DNA from 3 places in the Saccharopolyspora hordei genome. Region 2 is predicted to be linked to each of the others. Evidence: riboswitches for the same ligand, from Rfam matches in the RefSeq annotation. Region 2 holds a riboswitch; each other region holds the start of a gene.
What was found. A riboswitch is a leader RNA that binds a small molecule or an ion and turns the genes downstream of it on or off. The one in region 2 is predicted to bind glycine.
Positions count from the first base shown of each region.

Region 1: linked by a shared signal. The riboswitch ahead of gcvT (glycine cleavage system aminomethyltransferase GcvT) and the one ahead of gcvP (aminomethyl-transferring glycine dehydrogenase) in region 2 are both predicted to bind glycine.
Region 3: linked by a shared signal. The riboswitch ahead of gcvH (glycine cleavage system protein GcvH) and the one ahead of gcvP (aminomethyl-transferring glycine dehydrogenase) in region 2 are both predicted to bind glycine.

Region 1 is NZ_JACCFJ010000001.1:2,236,287-2,240,037, reverse strand. It holds gene HNR68_RS10495 (acyl-CoA dehydrogenase family protein) at 1-1,061, opposite strand, end outside; gene HNR68_RS10490 (TetR/AcrR family transcriptional regulator C-terminal domain-containing protein) at 1,163-1,816, shown strand; glycine riboswitch at 1,947-2,045, shown strand; glycine riboswitch at 2,046-2,147, shown strand; gene gcvT (glycine cleavage system aminomethyltransferase GcvT) at 2,267-3,370, shown strand; gene glyA (serine hydroxymethyltransferase) at 3,394-3,751, shown strand, end outside.
Region 2 is NZ_JACCFJ010000001.1:4,021,608-4,025,358, forward strand. It holds gene gcvP (aminomethyl-transferring glycine dehydrogenase) at 1-1,901, opposite strand, end outside; glycine riboswitch at 2,075-2,177, opposite strand; gene HNR68_RS18495 (MerR family transcriptional regulator) at 2,264-2,833, opposite strand; gene HNR68_RS18500 (bifunctional nuclease family protein) at 3,104-3,580, opposite strand.
Region 3 is NZ_JACCFJ010000001.1:1,638,842-1,642,592, reverse strand. It holds gene HNR68_RS07745 (MarR family winged helix-turn-helix transcriptional regulator) at 1-23, opposite strand, end outside; gene HNR68_RS07740 (L-serine ammonia-lyase) at 246-1,598, opposite strand; gene gcvH (glycine cleavage system protein GcvH) at 1,627-1,998, opposite strand; glycine riboswitch at 2,052-2,150, opposite strand; glycine riboswitch at 2,151-2,244, opposite strand; gene HNR68_RS07730 (PucR family transcriptional regulator) at 2,360-3,751, shown strand, end outside.

The DNA.
Region 1 (3,751 bases), 1.8 Mb from region 2:
CGCTCGATCGGCAGCTCCTTGGTGTAGCCCATGCCGCCGTGGATCTGCAGCACCCGGTCGACGATCTCGTTGGCGCGGGTGGCGCCGTAGAGCTTGGCGATGGACTGCGCGTGGCGGGAGTCCAGGCCCTGGTCGATCTGCCAGGCCGCCTGCAGCACCAGCCAGCGCAGCGCCTCGATCTCCACGGCCGAGTCGGCGATCATCCACTGGATGGCCTGGCGCTCGGCGATCGGCTTGCCGAAGGTCTCGCGCTGCTTGGCGTACTCCATGCCCATCTCGACCAGCCGCTCGCAGGCGCCGAGCGCCCGGGCGGGCAGCATGTAGCGGCCGCGGCCGATCCACTGCATGGCGAGCTTGAACCCGTGCCCGACCTCGCCGAGCACGTTGCCCTCCGGCACCCGCACGTTGTCGAAGACCAGGGACGCGGGCTGGCGCTCCCACGGGCCCATGATGTCGATCGGCTCGGACTTCCAGCCCATCTCGCGGTCGACCAGGAAGCAGGTGACGCCACCGTCGGCACCCTTCTCCTTGTCGGTGACGGCGAAGACCATGACGAAGTCGGCGTCGATGCCGCCGGTGATGAACGTCTTCTCGCCGTTGATCACCCACTCGGAGCCGTCCTTGACCGCCGTGGTGCGCAGGTGCTTGGCGTCCGACCCGGCGCCCGGCTCGGTGATCGCGAAGCAGGACTTGCGCGTGCCCTCGATGGTCGGCAGCAGGTAGCGCTGCTTCTGCTCCTCGTTGGCGTGGTAGAGGATGTTGTCGGCGTAGCCGCCGAACCGGAACGGCACGTAGGTGCGGCCGAGCTCGACCTCGATGAGCGCCGACATCACCGCCGACAGGCCCATCCCGCCGTACTCCTCGGGCGTCTGGATGCCCCAGAAGCCGGCTTCCTTCGCCTTCAGCTGCAGCTCGCGCTGCTCGTCCTTGGTCAGGCCCCGCTCACCGGCCCGCTCCCGACGCAGCACCTCGGGCTCCAGCGGGACGAGCTCGCGCTGCACGAAGTTGCGCACCCAGTCCCTGATGTCGCGCTCGGTGTCGGAGAGCGAGAAGTCGACCATCGCCGGATCCTTTCCCTGCGGCCATCTAACTAACATCGTTAGTTTTGTGGCAGCCTAGGACGACGCTGACGAGCGTGGCAAGGGATCGACGAGGAGACGCCGTGCCCAGACCGACCACTCCCCGGTTGTCACCGGACCGCATCCGCCGCGTCGGTCTGGAGATCATCGACGCCGAGGGGCTCGAAGCGCTGTCCATGCGCCGGCTCGCCGAACGGCTCGGGGTGCGCGCGGCCTCGCTGTACAACCACGTCTCGACCAAGGAAGACCTGCTGCACGAGATCGCCGACGACGTCATGGCCGCGGTCGACGTCTCCGGCTTCGAGCAGGACTGGACGACCGGCCTGCGCGTCTGGGCCCGCTCCTACCGGGCAGCGCTGGTCGCCCACCCCAACCTGGTGCCGTTCCTGGCCTCCGGCCCGGCCCGCCGGGAGAACGCCCTGCGCCGCGCCGACGCGGTGCACGGCGGCCTGACCAGCGCGGGCTGGCCGCAGCGCTACGCCACGATGATCGGCGCCTCGACGAAGTACCTGGTGGTGGGCTCGGCGATGGGGTCGTTCAGCGGCGGCTTCCCGGACGACGCGGAGCTCTACGACGAGCGCTTCCCGCACCTGGGCAAGGCCCACCTGCTCCGCGAGCACGCCGCGGAGATCGACGAGGCCAGCTTTGAGCTCGCCCTCGAAGCCCTCATCGACGGCCTGCGCACGCAGTACCGCGAGCTGCGCGAGAAGAGCCGCACCCCCGGCGACACCCGGTGACCGGGAGGGGACGCCTCCGCAACGCCCCGGTCGGCGACCGCGGGTCAGCACGAGATCACTCGCCCGTCCGGTTGACGTGGGTCACCGGGGGTTCGTAGCGTCCAAGTCGCACAACCCAATACAGCGCCGATGACGTCGTGCGGGAGAGACTCCGGCCCAGGCGGGACCGGAGCGCCGAAGGAGCAATACTCCCCAGCAAACTCTCAGGCACCGGCACCGCACGGCACCAGGCGATCACGGAGAAAAGCAGGAGCGACGACGCTCCTCGCCCACGGTGCAAGTCACCGCTCGACGGTGGCGAAACTCTCAGGCCAATGACTCCGGGGAGACCGCCCGACCAGCGCCAAGCCCGCGCAGGTCGGGGTCGAGGTGCCCCCGTAAGGTTGGGCGCAGTGAGCTGACCGGCCCTCGACTGCCGACCGGCGCCCACCAGGAGGAGTCACAACAACCATGTCGTCGCCACGACGGACGCCCCTGCACCACGTGCACGAGGCGCTCGGAGCCACCTTCACCGAGTTCGCCGGTTGGCAGATGCCGCTGCGCTACTCGGGCGACACCGCCGAGCACAACGCGGTGCGCACCGCCGCCGGCCTGTTCGACCTGACCCACATGGGCGAGATCCGGATCAGCGGTCCGCAGGCCGCCGACGCGCTGGACTACGCGCTGGTGGCCAACGCCTCCGCGATCAAGCCCGGCCGCGCCCGCTACACCATGATCTGCAACCCGCAGGGCGGTGTGCTGGACGACCTGATCGTCTACCGGCTGGCCGAGCAGGAGTTCCTGGTGGTGGCCAACGCCGCGAACGCCGCCGTGGTCTCCGCCGAGCTGGCCGAGCGGGTCACCGGGTTCGACGCCCGCCACGAGGACGTCTCCGACGACCACGCGCTGATCGCGGTGCAGGGCCCGAACGCCGTGGCGATCCTGGAGCCCCTGACCGACACCGACCTCTCCGGCGTCAAGTACTACGCGGGCTACCCGTCCCGGGTCGCGGGCAAGGACGTGCTGCTGGCACGCACCGGCTACACCGGCGAGGACGGCTTCGAGCTGTTCACCGCGCCCGGTGACGCCGAGGCCGTGTGGCAGGCGCTGACCGAGTCCGGCGCGCAGCACGGGCTGCAGCCGGCCGGGCTGTCCTGCCGCGACACGCTGCGGTTGGAGGCGGGGATGCCGCTGTACGGCAACGAGCTCTCCGCCGACCTCACTCCCTTCCACGCCAACCTCGGCCGGGTGGTCAAGCTCGACAAGCCCGGCGACTTCGTCGGCAAGGAGGCGCTGGCCGCCCTCGCGGACAAGCCCACCGAACGCACCCTGGTGGGTCTGACCACCGACCAGCGCCGCGCGCCCCGGCACGGCTACCGCGTGCTGGACGCCGACGGCGCCGAGGTCGGCGTGGTGACCAGCGGCGCGCCGTCCCCGACCTTGGGCCACCCGATCGGGATGGCCTACGTCGATCGCGACCACAGCGAACCCGGCACGCAGCTGCAGGTCGACATCCGCGGCAAGGCCGTCGCGGTCCAGGTCGTCGAGCTGCCGTTCTACCGCCGCAACGCCTGAGAGACACAACAGGAGGCAACACCATGTCGACACCGGACCTGTTCAACGATCAGCTGGCCGCGGTGGACCCAGAGGTGGCGGCGGCGGTCCGCGCTGAACTCGACCGCCAGCAGACCACGCTGGAGATGATCGCCTCGGAGAACTTCGCCCCCCAGGCCGTGCTCGAAGCGCAGGGCTCCGTGCTGACCAACAAGTACGCCGAGGGCTACCCGGGCCGCCGCTACTACGGCGGCTGCGAGCACGTCGACGTCGTCGAGCAGCTCGCCATCGACCGGATCAAGGAGCTCTTCGGCGCCTCCTTCGCCAACGTGCAGCCGCACTCCGGCGCGCAGGCCAACGCGGCGGCGATGTTCGCGCTGCTCAAGCCGGGCGACACCATCA
Region 2 (3,751 bases):
AGCTGGATGTTGCCCTCGTCGTCGCAGCGCACCACGACCACGCGCATCCCGGCCATGACGGCGCTGGCGGCGTTGGTGCCGTGCGCGCTCGCCGGGATCAGGCACACGTTGCGGCCAGCCTGGCCGCGGCTGCGGTGGTAGGCGCGGATGGCCAGCAGGCCGGCGAACTCGCCCTGGCTGCCCGCGTTGGGCTGCAGGCTCACCGCGTCGTAGCCGGTGACCTCGGCCAGCCAGGTCTCCAGGTCCTTGACCAGCGACAACAGCCCCTCAGCATCCTGCGCGGGCGCGAACGGGTGCAGGTCGCCGAACTCCGGCCAGGTGATCGGCTCCATCTCGGCCGTCGCGTTGAGCTTCATGGTGCACGAGCCCAGCGGGATCATGCTGCGGTCCAGCGCGACGTCCTTGTCCGACAGCTGCCGCAGGTAGCGCAGCAGCGAGGTCTCCGAGTGGTGGGTGTGGAACACCGGGTGCGTCAGGTACTCGGAGGTGCGCAGCAGCGCCTCCGGCAGCGCGTCCGGGGTCTGCGCGTCCAGCTCGTCGACGTCCACGCCGTCGATGCCGAACGCCCGCCACACGGTCGCCAGGTGGGCGCGCGTGGTGGTCTCGTCGCAGCTGACGCCGACGTGGTCGGCGTCCACCCGGCGCAGGTTGATGCCGCCGCGGCGCGCGGCGGCCACGACCTCGTCGGCCCGGCCCGGCACCTTCGCGATGACCGTGTCGAAGAAGTCCCGGTGCAGCACCTCGACCCCGCCGCGCCGCAGCTGCTCGGCCAGCACGGCCGCCATCCGGTGCGTGCGGGTCGCGATCGCCCGCAGCCCGGCCGGGCCGTGGTAGACGGCGTACATCGAGGCCACCACGGCCAGCAGCACCTGCGCGGTGCAGATGTTGCTGGTGGCCTTCTCGCGGCGGATGTGCTGCTCGCGGGTCTGCAGCGCCAGCCGGTAGGCCTGGTTGCCGTCGGCGTCCACGCTCACCCCGACCAGCCGTCCGGGCAGCTGCCGCTCGAGGCCCTTGGCCACGGCCATGAACCCGGCGTGCGGGCCGCCGAAGCCCATCGGCACGCCGAAGCGCTGCGAGCTGCCGACCACCACGTCCGCACCGATCTCCCCCGGCGGGCGCAGCAGCGTCAGCGCCAGCAGGTCGGTCGCCACCACGGCCTTCGCGCCGCGCTCGTGCACCTCGGCGATGACCGCCTCGTGGTCGCGCACGGCGCCCGAGGCGCCCGGGTACGACAGCAGCGCACCGAAGAACTCGCCCTCGGGCAGGCCCTCGGACAGGTCGGCGACGACGACCTCGATGCCCAGCGGCTCGGCGCGGGTCTGGATGACCGCGATGGTCTGCGGCAGGGTGTCGGCGTCGACCAGGAACCGCGGCGACTTCGACTTCCCGGCGCGGCGCACCAGCGTCATGCCCTCGGCCGCGGCGGTCGCCTCGTCGAGCATCGACGCGTTGGCCACCGGGACGCCGGTCAGGTCGGCCACCATCGTCTGGAAGTTCAGCAGCGCCTCCAGCCGGCCCTGCGAGATCTCCGGCTGGTACGGCGTGTAGGCGGTGTACCAGGCCGGGTTCTCCAGCACGTTGCGCCGGATGACCGGCGGGGTCGTGGTGCCGTAGTACCCGAGCCCGATCATCTCGGTGTGCGGGGTGCAGCGGCGCGCGAGCTCGCGCAGCTCCGCCAGCGCCGCCGACTCGGTGGCCGGTTCGGGCAGGGACAGCCGCAGGTCGTCCTCCCGGATCGCGTCCGGCACGGCGCTGCGGCCCAGCTCCTCCAGCGAACCGACACCGATCACGTCGAGCATGTGGGCGAGCTCCGCCGGGGCCGGCCCGACGTGCCGGTCAGCGAACGGCGTTCCGTGCTCCAGGGCTGCCAGGGGGATGCGATCGTGCGTCACGTCGGACATCGCGAACCTCAATCATCGCGGCGAACAGGGGCAGCAGTGCAGCCTCGGCTGCCTTGCTCTCCCCCTCTGTCACTGCTCGCGAAGCGAACGCCTGAGAGCTTCGCCCGGGGACCGGGCTTGCACCGTCGGCGGGGCGGCACCACTGCCGTGGCACCCCCACTTTCCAGAGGCATCTCGCCCGTGCGGTCCGGGTGGCCTGAGAGGTTGTCGGGGAGGGTTGCTCCTTCGGCGCCGACCACGGCTGGGCGCCGGGCCGGACTCTCCCGCACGGGGTCGACGATGTGTCGCAGCCTACCCGATCAGACCGGGTCCGCGGACCGCCGATGCGACCTGGAGCACAGTCGGCGTGACCGGCCGACCGGTCAGCCGGTCTCGGCCTTCCGCTCCCGGCGACGGCGGGACAGCTCGTCCTCGGCCTTCACCATCTCGCCGCCGTCGGCCCGCTCGGCCGGGAACTCGTGGATGGTGCCGCTGATCTCGCGCATCGCACCGCTCACGGCGATGCCGAACACCCCCTGGCCACCCTGCAGCAGGTCGACCACCTCCTCGGCCGAGGTGCACTCGTAGACCGTCGTGCCGTCGCTGAACAGCGTCAGCTTGGCCAGGTCCTGCACGCCGCGGTTGCGCAGGTGCTCCACCGCGACCCGGATGTTGTGCAGCGACACCCCGGTGTCCAGCAGCCGCTTGACCACCTTGAGCACCAGGATGTCCTTGAACGAGTACAGCCGCTGCGAGCCGGAGCCGGCCGCCCCGCGGATGGACGGGCCGACCAGCTTGGTGCGCGCCCAGTAGTCCAACTGGCGGTAGGTGATGCCGGCGATCTGGCAGGCGGCCGGCCCGCGGTAGCCGACCAACTCGTCCGGCAGCGAGGCGTCTGGGAACAGCTCACCCTGCTCCACGGCAGCATCCCCGTTGGACGCTTCCTCGACCACGCCTGCCTCCCCTCGTCCGGCTTGTCGCCGACGACGATCACCAGCGCCCGACCGGTTCGGTCGGGGCCGCGAACCGCCCCGCCGACCGCGGTCCGGTAGCACCGACGCATCGGCAGTCACCCGCTGAATCACACCGGGGCGATTTCGCTCAACCCGACGGTATGCCTGCCTCGCGGGGAGGTCAACGCGACGCGCGGGCACCCGGACGAGCCGGCCCCCGCCTGCGGGCGCAGGCGGGGGCCGGTGCTGCTCCTACCGGTGCGCGGACCCTCAGGTGTCCGCGCCGCGGAAGTCCTCCGGGGAGACCGAGTCGAGGAACTCGCGGAACTTCTCGACCTCGTCCTCCTGCTCGTCCGGGATGATCAACCCGGCTTCGTCGAGCACCGACTCGTCGGCGTGGATCGGCACCCCGACGCGCAGCGCCAGGGCCACCGAGTCGCTCGGCCGCGCCGACACCCGGACGTCCCCGTCGAACACCAGCTCGGCGAAGAAGGTGCCTTCCTGCAGATCGGTGATCCGGACCTGCTCGAGGTCGCGACCCAGGGCGCCGATGACGTCCTTGAGCAGGTCGTGGGTCAGCGGTCGCTGCGGCCGCACGCCCTGCTGCTCGAGCGCGATGGCCGTCGCCTCCACCGAGCCGATCCAGATCGGCAGGTAGCGCTCGCCGTGCGCCTCGCGCAACAGCAGGATCGGCTGGTTGGCTGGTAGTTCCACTCGCACGCCGACGACGCGCATCTCGCTGCTCATCGTCACATCGCCTCCTCCAGCGCGCCGAAGCGTGGCATCCCCATCGAGGATCGCGCACCGGCGCTTTCGACGCTACCCGCGATACGGCGGCTACGCCCATCCCTCGGCGGCCCGACCGACCGCCGCTGCCACAGCTCTCCCGCCGGAACACCGACCCGGACGCTGGACCCG
Region 3 (3,751 bases), 2.4 Mb from region 2:
AACCGCGACTCCGATCCAGCCATGCCACCATGGTAGCGCGCAATTGAGTTGTGCGCAATTGAATTGGAGACAACTGGGTGGGCGGAGTGGAGCATGGGAACCTTCCTGTCACCTCAGCCGCGGCCCGAACGCGAGGAAGGGAACCTTCCTGTCACCCAGCGGCCGCCGCTACCTGGCGACCGTGACAGGTAGGTTCCCTTCCTCACCTCACCGGCGCGGACGGCGAGACGCCGCTCGCGCCGTGCTCAGCACTCGATGACGTTGACCGCGAGCCCGCCGCGGGCGGTCTCCTTGTACTTGACCTTCATGTCCCGGCCGGTGTCGCGCATCGTCTTGATCACCTTGTCCAGCGACACGAAGTGGTCGCCGTCGCCGCGCAGCGCCATCCGCGCCGCGGTGATCGCCTTGACCGAGGCCACCGCGTTGCGCTCGATGCACGGGATCTGCACCAGGCCGCCGATGGGGTCGCAGGTGAGCCCGAGGTTGTGCTCCATCGCGATCTCCGCGGCGTTCTCCACCTGCCGCGGCGTGCCGCCGAGCACCTCGGCCAGCCCGGCCGCGGCCATCGAGCACGCCGACCCGACCTCGCCCTGGCACCCGACCTCGGCGCCGGAGATCGAGGCGTTCTCCTTGAACAGCACCCCGACCGCGCCCGCGGCCAGCAGGAACCGCACCACCCCGTCCTCGTCGGCGCCCGGCACGAACCGCGTGTAGTAGTGCAGCACCGCCGGCACGATGCCCGCCGCGCCGTTGGTCGGGGCCGTCACCACCCGTCCACCGGCGGCGTTCTCCTCGTTCACCGCCAGCGCGAACAGCGTGACCCACTCCATCGGGTCGTCCTGCCCGGTCAGCGCGGCGGCCAGCTCCGCCGCCCGCCGCTTGACCTTCAGCCCGCCGGGCAGCTCCCCGGTGTTGCGGCACCCGTTGTCCACGCACTCCCGCATGACCTGCCAGATCTCCAGCAGGCCCGTGCGCACGGCGTCCTCGCTGCGCCACGACAGCTCGTTGGCCAGCATGACGCCGCTGATCGGCAATCCGGACTCGGCGGTGCGCTGCAGCAGTTCCGCACCGGTGCGGAACGGCATCGGCAGCTCGGTCTCGTCCGGCTTGATCCGGTCGGCCCCGGTGGCGTCCTCGTCGACGACGAAACCCCCGCCCACCGAGTAGTACACCGCGCTGTCCAGCTCGGTGTCCCCGCCGAACGCGGTGAACCGCATGCCGTTGGGGTGCACCGGCAGCGACTTGCGGCGGTGCATCACCAGGTCACGGTCCACGTCGAACCGGATCTCGTGCACACCGTCCAGCAGCAACCGCCCGGTCGCCCCGATCTCGGTCACCCGGTCCGCCACCGCGGCCGGGTCGACGACCTCTGGCCGGTGGCCCTCCAGGCCCAGCAGCACCGCCTTCGGGCTGCCGTGCCCGTGCCCGGTGGCGCCCAAGGACCCGAACAGCTCCGCCTTGACGCGCGTCACCTGCGACAGCAGTCCCGCGTCGCGCACCCGCCGCGCGAAGCGGCCGGCCGCCCGCATCGGCCCGACCGTGTGCGAGCTCGACGGCCCGATGCCCACTGAGAACAGGTCGAAGACACTGATCGCCATTGATCGCCTCCGCTGCTGCCGGGCGCCGCTACTGCTCGATCAGCTCGGCGTACTGCTCTGGCGTGAGCACAGCACCGGTGCTGGTGGCGCGCACCTCCAGCAGCCAGCCCTCGCCGTACGGCTCGGCGTTGACCAGCGCAGGGTCGTCCACAGCGGCCTCGTTGACCGCGACGACCTCGCCGGTGACCGGCGCGAACAGGTCGCTCACGGACTTGGTGGACTCCAGCTCGCCGCAGGCCTGACCGGCCTCGATCTGCTCGCCGACCTCGGGCAGCTGCACGAAGACGATGTCACCGAGGGCTTCGGCGGCGTGCTGGGTGATGCCGATGCGCACCAGCTCGCCGCGGTCCTGGATCCACTCGTGCTCTTCGGTGTAGCGCAGGTCCTGGGGCAGGGACATGACGGGAGGCTCCAAACGGTCAGGGGACGCCGGTAGCGCCCGGGATGTGCTGGGCCTCCCCCTCTGTTGCCGGAACCTGAGAGCTTCGCCGCAGACCAGCGGCTTGCACCGTGGGTGGCGCGCCGGCAGCGACGCGCGCTTTCCAGAGTTGCCTCGCCCGAACGGTCATGGGTGCCTGAGAGTTTGTGGGGAGTCTTGCTCCTTCGGCGCCTCGCGTCGTTGCGAGGTCTCTCCCGCTCGGGTTCGACGGCCGGTATGCGATTGTCGACGTGCTCAGCAACGATAAACGGGTCCGCTCTGGTGCCACAACGCCCTCCCCCGGCCGGCGGCCAGGCGACCGCAGGTTCTCAGGAGGCCGGTGATGCTGGACGTCCAGGCGCTGGTCGAGCGGGTGGGGCCAGCCCTGCTGCGGGCGGTGGTCGTCCCGGAATCGAGCAAGTGCGTCGGTGACGTCGTCATCGCCGAACCGGACCAGCACCCGACCGTGGTCGACGGCGACCTCGTGCTGGGGGTGGCCGTCGTGGACCGGGAGCAGGCGGTGGAGCTGGTGCGCGTCTGCGGTGAGCAGGGCGCGGCGGCGGTGCTGCTCAAACCGCCGATCGACGAACGGCTCGTGACCACGGCCGAGAAGACCGGGGTCGCGCTGGTCGAGGTCCGCCCGGAGTCCGCGTGGGCGCAGCTGGTGTGGTTGGTCCGGGCGGCGCTGGCCCGGACGGGCATCGACGAGCCGGACACGCGCACCGGCGTCGGCGACCTGTTCCGGCTCGCCGACGCGGTGGCCGACGTGGTGGACGCGCCGGTGACGATCGAGGACGCGCACTCCCAGGTGCTGGCCTACTCGGCCCGGCAGGACCTCACCGACCCCGCGCGGGTGTCGACGATCATGGGACGCAGGCAGCCGGCCGACGTGCTCGCCAAGTTCCGGGCCCGCGGCACGTTCCGCAAGATCAGCAAGGGCAGCTCGGCGATCTTCGTGCCCGCTCAGCAGGACGGCACGCTGCCCCGGCTGGTGGTGCCGATCAGGATGGGCGGCGAGCTGCTCGGTTCCATGTGGGCGGTGGTGCCCGGCGAGGTCTCCGAGGAGCGCGCGACGGCGTTCGCCGACACCGCTCCCCTGGTCGCGCTGCAGCTGCTGCGCTGGCGGGCGGTCGCCGACGCCGAGCGGCGCCGCAGCGCCGAGCAGGTGCGGCTGCTGCTGGAAGGCGGCGAGGGGTGGCGGGCCGCGGCCAACGAACTGGCGGTGCCGAACGAACCGCACCGGGTGATCGCGATCGAGATGCCCGCCTCCGCCGGCCCCGCCGAGGGGCACCGGCTCGCGCTGTGGGAGTGGATCACCCGGGGGATCGGCCGCCGTCCCCTGGTCACCGAGATCGGCACCATGCTCTACGCGGTGGTGCCGGACCGCGACCGCGGCGGCTGGCAGGAGTTGCGCAGCGCACTGGCCTCGCACGACATGACACCGCGCCCGCTGATCGCGGTGGGCACCGCGGTGGCGGTCGCCGAGCTGCACCAGTCCCGGTCGCAGGCCGAAGAGCTGGTGAGCCTGCTGCGCACCGGCCGGCTGCAGGAGCGGGTGGCGGTGTACGAGGACTACTGGCACCTGCTGGTGCTCAGCCGCATGGCGGGGGCGGCGACCGACGCGGGGGTCGGCTCGCTGGGGCCGCTGTCGCTGCTGCGCGAGCACGACCGCACCCAGGGCACCGAGTACCTCGAGACGCTGCGCGCCCACCTGCGCCACCCCGGCGACCCGCGG